DNA from 2 places in the Ruminococcus sp. OM04-4AA genome. Region 1 is predicted to be linked to the other one. Evidence: predicted binding sites of a transcription regulator. Region 1 holds the regulator's gene; the other holds the start of a gene.
What was found. Region 1 encodes Rex, which represses fermentation and respiration genes when NADH is low (regulators of the CRP and FNR family bind a similar motif). Its sites were predicted from a motif close to ATTGTTAANNNNTTAACAAT; they were not measured.
Positions count from the first base shown of each region.

Region 2: DXB52_RS11120 (DUF5692 family protein) is a predicted target of Rex. The motif match lies at 1,936-1,955, and genes of this name have one in related genera.

Region 1 covers NZ_QTZH01000005.1:76,409-79,847, forward strand. Annotated here, with positions in the region: gene abc-f (ribosomal protection-like ABC-F family protein) at 1-1,137, opposite strand, end outside; gene DXB52_RS03130 (redox-sensing transcriptional repressor Rex) at 1,303-1,938, shown strand; gene DXB52_RS03135 (NAD(P)H-hydrate dehydratase) at 2,076-3,439, shown strand, end outside.
Region 2 covers NZ_QTZH01000039.1:5,562-9,000, forward strand. Annotated here, with positions in the region: gene DXB52_RS11115 (FadR/GntR family transcriptional regulator) at 1-432, shown strand, start outside; gene DXB52_RS11120 (DUF5692 family protein) at 856-1,896, opposite strand; partial or broken gene DXB52_RS11125 (citrate/2-methylcitrate synthase) at 2,326-3,439, shown strand, end outside.

The DNA of each region.
Region 1 (3,439 bases):
CGCTGCGATAACCTGATTAATGATCTTTAAAAGTGTTGTCTTTCCGGTTCCGTTATCACCAATCACAGCGACATGTTCGCCACGTTTGATTTCAAAACTGATATCACTGAAGAGAACCTGACTGTCAAATTGCTTTGAGAGATGTTCCACTGTAAGAACATCATTTCCGCTGATCTGCGATGGTTCCAGCGTAAAATGCATTTCTTTCGTACTGTCAGCCGGTTTGTCCAATGGCGTAATCCTGTCAAGCATTTTCTCACGACTCTCTGCACGTTTGATTGATTTTTCACGATTGAAAGACTTTAATTTATCAATAACAGCCTGCTGATGTTTGATCTCACGCTGCTGATTCATGTATTCTTTCAGCTGTGCATCTCGGATCTGCTGTTTTTTCATTGCATAATCTTTATAATTTCCAAGGTACATGCGGACCTGTGCATTGTCAATCTCAACAACTTTTGTGACAACACGATTCAGGAAATAACGGTCATGGGAGACGATAAATACCGCTCCGGAATAATTGATCAGATATGTTTCCAGCCAGGCAATGGAATTCAGATCCAAGTGGTTTGTCGGCTCATCAAGCAGGAGGATATCCGGACTTGTAAGCAGTAATTTTCCGAGAGAAACACGGGTCTTCTGACCTCCTGAAAGTGTATCTGTCTGTTTATTAAAATCGTCTTCCGTAAACCCAAGTCCCTTTAATACACCTGTAATCTCACTTTCGCAGGCATAACCGTTTCTTGCATCAAATTCAGACTGTAGACGATTGTAGGTCTCCAGGCGGCTCTGCAATTCCTCACCTTCCAGATGCTTCAGTTCATGTTCAATGGAACGAATCTGAGCTTCCATTGCAAAAATATCCGCTTTTGCACTTTTTACTTCCTCATAAATGGTATTTCCGGATTTTAAATCCTGACGCTGCGCAAGATAACCGAGTGTCTTTCCTTTCGCGAGAATAACCTCTCCACCATCAAGAGGTTCTTCTCCGATGATCATCTTAAGGATTGTTGATTTCCCGGCGCCGTTCACACCGACAAGAGCAGCTTTCTCACGATCTTCAATATGAAAGGAGCCGTCTCGTACAATTTCGCGTTCCCCAAACGCTTTTTCTATATTGTGACATGCGAGTATCATATATTTTCACCTCGTTTTTTGACTTCTAACATTATCATTATATAGAAAAATGTCGAAAATACAAGGAAAATATATGGATTTTAAAGGTTTTTGCAAAACAAAAGTTTGACAGAACTTTAACTCTTTTATATAATAAAGAGTAGTTTAAGAGTGGAGGGCTAAAAATTGGAACAAAGAAAGATATCACGCGCAGTCATTTCCAGACTTCCGAGGTACTACAGATATCTGGGAGATCTGCTGGAGGCTGGCGTAGAGAGAATTTCATCCAGTGACCTGAGTAAGAAGATGCATGTAACGGCTTCACAGATACGTCAGGATCTGAATAATTTCGGTGGATTCGGCCAGCAGGGGTACGGATACAATGTGAAATATCTTTATACAGAGATTGGAAAGATCTTAGGATTGGATAGAAGTCATAATTTTATTATCATTGGTGCCGGTAATTTAGGACAGGCACTGGCAAACTATGCTTCCTTCGAAAGAAGCGGATTTATTCTGAAAAGTCTTTTTGATGTGAATCCTCGACTGGAAGGCGTAACGATCAGGGGGATTCCTGTGCGTATGGTTGATGAACTGGAAGATTTTCTTAAGAATAATGACATTGAAATTGCTGCACTGACACTTCCAAAATCAAAAGCAATTGAAGTGGCTGATATTCTGGTAGATAACGGTGTGAAGGGAATCTGGAATTTTGCACATACAGACCTTTCCCTTCCAAAGGATGTGGTCGTTGAGAACGTACATTTATCTGACACACTGATGAAGTTATCTTACAACCTTTGTCAGCAGGATAAAGAATAGAATCTAGCAAAGCTGCAAGGATGCTGTGGGACCAACTGACAAAAGGAGGTTTCGCAGCATTTGTTCATGTTAAAAGGAATTAATAATGATAGAAAGGTCAGGCGATAAGCATGAGATATCTTCCAAATGGGAAGCAGATGAGTGAAGCTGATGCACACACAATTCATGAAATTGGGATTCCATCCCTTGTACTTATGGAACGTGCAGCACTTCAGATTGTCGAGACAATGCATAAGAAAAATATTTCCACAGAAAAAAATCTGATTGTTTGTGGAAGCGGCAACAATGGTGGAGACGGATTTGCAGTAGCAAGGCTCTTAACCGAACAGGGAAAGCATGCAGATGTACTATTTGCAGGGAAAGAAGCTTCTTTAAGTGAAGAATGTCGATGTCAGAAACAGATTGTAGAAAATATGGGGATTTCTGTATTCACAGAATTCCCGGATGAAGAATATACTGTAATAATTGATGCTGTATTTGGTGTTGGACTCTGCCGTGAAATCACAGGACATTATAAAGATGTGATCGACTGGATGAATCTTCAGGATGCAGAAAAAGTTGCTGTTGACATTCCATCCGGGATCTGTGCTGCAACAGGAAAGATTCTTGGGACAGCATTTCGAGCCGACCTTACAGTATGTATGGCATGTGTAAAATTAGGCTGTGAGCTTTTCCCTGGCAAGTCCTATGCAGGAGAGAGCATTCCGGTTGCAATTGGAATTGATCCGAAATATTTTTCGAATCACCTGGATGTTTGTTATACCTTTGACAAAAATGATCTTGGAAAACTTCTTCCTTCGAGAATGATGAATTCGCACAAGGGAAGTTATGGAAAAGTTCTTATGATCACCGGAAGTCCCGGGATGGCTGGTGCTGCATTCCTTTCTGCCTGTGCTGCCTATACAGTTGGTGCCGGTCTAGTACAGATTTATACAGCAAGTGAAAACCGTCTGGCACTGCAGGAACTTCTTCCGGAGGCAATCATATCCTGCTATGATTCTTATGATGACAGTCAACTGTCTCATCTTCTTGACTGGGCTGATGTGGTTTGTATTGGCTGTGGACTTGGAATGGGACAGATTTCCGAAAAGATATTGAAAAATGTATTGAAAAATGTATCTTGTCCATGTGTCATAGATGCCGATGGACTTAATTTACTGAGTAGGAATATAGAGTTATTAAATCAATGTTGTGCACCTGTGATTTTAACTCCACATATGAAAGAAATGTCAAGGCTGACCGGATGGAGTATTGATACGATCATGGAAGATCGCTTCCAGGCACTTGATCAGATCATAAAACAATCCGGACCGGATACAAAATCATCCATAATCTGTGTGTTAAAAGACAGTCGTACTGTTGTCGCACAGACAAATCGGCAGAAATTTGTAAATCTCGCTGGTAATAACTCTATGGCAAAAGGTGGTTCCGGAGACGTTCTTGCCGGAACGATTGCAGGACTTCTTGCACAGCATATGGCACCATTTGAAGCCACTACTGT
Region 2 (3,439 bases), on a different contig from region 1:
GGCGGACGCATGCGTGATCAGGAGATTCGTTCCATCTTCGAAGTCCGCATTGCGCTTGATACACTTGCTGCACAGCTCGCCATCGACACGATCAGCGACAAAAACATCCAGCGCCTCCTCGAATTCGTTAATCAGATCCGTGATGCACAGGATGTCACCACTGCCATTGAAGCTGCTTACGAATTCCAACACGAGTTTGCCCTGATTTCCGGAAATACATTGATTCCACTTATTTTCCAGTCTTTCCGAGCACCGATTTTTAATATGTGGGAACGTTATTGTGAACTCTATGGGATAGAAGAATTATATCGAAGCAATTATAAGACCTGGACCTATATCCGCGACCGAGACACCCAAGGCGCCGTCACCTGGATCCGAACCTCCATGCAGGACTGCATCAACGGAGAACATCAGATATACTATGAATTGTAAATTTGTATTTAGACGTTTGAATTCTGAGTAATGAAGCAAAAACTTTTGTTGGATGAGGGCGTGATGTGGACTGAACCTGAGTCTATCTTCTCGTTTACGTGCATCAAATCAAAACTTGTATGAAGTCTTTCAGATTCGTCCCGTTGAGCAAACAAATCTGTTTGGAATAACGAAGCAAGGATGGTGCTATATTGTTGAGGACACATGTAAGGCAGGAGCGTTCCGAATACACCTTGTTCAGTATGTTAGTAAGAGCCAGACAGGCACCACTCACGGTAACTGTTCTGGCTCTTACGTTACATACTTTCAAGGGGATGAGGTAGAGCGGGCCGGTGTCCGATGCAATATAGCATCATTCTTGCGGCCTTATTCACCACCAAATCCTTTGCTTCAATATGGAGAATCAGACAGACAAATACAAATTTAAACTTCAGCTCTCGCCATTGCTTCCTTATAATCCTTCTGATCTGTAAAGATCTCATTCTTATAAGGATTCTTCTTCTGCTGTTTTGCTCTCTTAATAATTGCAGCCAGACAGATCACATTCGCTGCAAGTGCAATTACCGCGATCACACCCTGCATGGTTGGATTAGCACTTGTCGGTCTTACTGCTGCATCCATGAATCCGTCAGAATACAGAGCCGGAATTACTGAGAAACGGCTTGCATCCTGGAATAATGGGAATACCTGAGCAAACATACACCACAGTGCCAGTGTATTCGCGCGGTTCTGGATCCAGCCACCCTTGTTCCAGAACATATTTGCAAATGTCGGAGCAAGAAGTAATGCAACACCACAGTAGAATGCATGTGTTGTCAGGTTATTGTATGTGTACTCAAAATTCCACAGATCATATGCAATAATGAAGCACCATGTCATATCCGGCCAAAGCATATCATCATGTTTCTTGGATGTGTAGATTCCCCACCATCCTGTCATACAGAAGATATTCAGGATTCCGGCAATTCCGTTCACCCAGTTCCACCATCCTCCGTAGAGCCATACATTTTCTGAAGACAGCCACCAGCGGTCACCGAATTCTTTCATTGCCATGAATCCACGGATACCTGATTCAAAATCACTTACTACTGCAATCAGAATATTGATTGCAACGATTGCAAACGGGAATACTTTGAACCATTCTGTCTTACCAATTCCCCATTTGTATTTCAGCATCATAAAACCAATACACCCTGCTGTTGCAGCATACAATTTTGCATAATGGAACCAGCTTGTCATATGTACATAAGTATCGTTATTCAGTGCCCATTCTGCACCATTTGCTGCACAGATATAGATTGCGATGAAATACACTGTAAGTATAGCCGGAATAGCTCCAAAACAGATTAGTCCACCGATTTTTGTACGTCTTGCGAATTCATTTGCAAGAACAAGTCCGGCAAACACCAGTACCCACCCTAACAGCTGCCAGCCGGCACCATCGCCATAAATTTGGAATAACATAATTATCCCCCTCCTTCTTTTAATTGGTTATACCAACCTATTGTTATCTTTTTAACATTATACTCTTCTTATTATTATGCGTCAATAAATGCACCTGTTTCTCCTATTTTTCAGCACTTTATAATAAAATATCTCTCCATATTTTTGTATTTTTACAATAGATTTGCACTTTGGCATCTGGTATGACTACAGCCACATCATTTTCTTTCTGACGATTCAGAAAATTCATTTAAGCATTCTTATTTTTGAGTTATCTAACAATTCAATATTCATTTTATTCTGTTTTATGCGTACTTTTCTTGATTTTTTTCATGTTTTTGCAAGAATACATATATATTTCTTGCAAATTCTATCTCAACTGTTTATAATTACATTAACATGCATTATCAAGACACTAGAAAACGTATATGTATTGTGAGGACGAAAACTATGAATTCAAATGATATATTAATTGCAAACACTGACGATCTGCGCAGTGAAATGGACTATTTAGAGAAAACTCTTTTGAAAGGACACCGCATCGACCCGAATCTTTATGAAGAATATGATGTAAAGCGCGGACTTCGTGATTCGACTGGACGAGGAGTTCTTACCGGACTGACTGAAGTATCCGATGTCTGTGGTTTCGATGTTATAAATGGACGTAAGATTCCTGCCGAAGGTGGACTTTACTATCAGGGAATCAACGTAAAAGATCTTGTAAACGGTTTACAGGGCAAACGATTTGGATTTGAGGAGACAACTTTCCTTCTACTCTTTGGACGTCTTCCAAAAGAAGATGAACTGGAACATTTCCTGAACGTTTTATTTGAACTTGAAGATTTAACCGGACGTTTTGTTCGTGACGTTGTCATGAAAGCCTCAAGCCCTAACATCATGAACTCACTTCAGCGCTGTGTTCTTACTTTATATACATATGATGAGAACCCGGAAGACATTTCCGTAGAGAATGCACTGCGCCAGTCTCTTGAACTGATTGCAAAGCTCCTCTGATCGCAGTATATTCTTATCATGCATACAGACATTTCCGTAAAGATGAGACTCTTCTGATCCGTAATCCAGAGAAAGGCCGTTCTCTTGCAGAGAATATTCTGTATATGCTTCGTCCAGACGGACAATATACAGAACTCGAGGCTAAAGTACTTGATGTTGCACTGATTCTTCATGCAGAGCATGGTGGTGGTAACAACTCTACTTTCACTACTCACGTTGTTACTTCTTCAGGAACAGATACTTATTCTGCAATCGCTGCTTCCATCGGTTCTCTAAAAGGACCACGCCATGGTGGTGCGAACTTGAAAGCACAGGGGATGTTCGATAATATTAAGAAGTCTGTCAAAGACTGGACTAACGAAGATGAGATTCGTGAGTATCTCCGCCTGATCCTTGATAAAAAAGCCTTTGATAAGACCGGACTGATCTATGGAATGGGACATGCCGTCTATACGATTTCCGATCCAAGAGAAAAAATCCTGAAGAGTTATGCGCAAAAGCTTGCTTCCGAAAAGGGTCTTGATGAAGAATTTGCTCTTTATGACCGTGT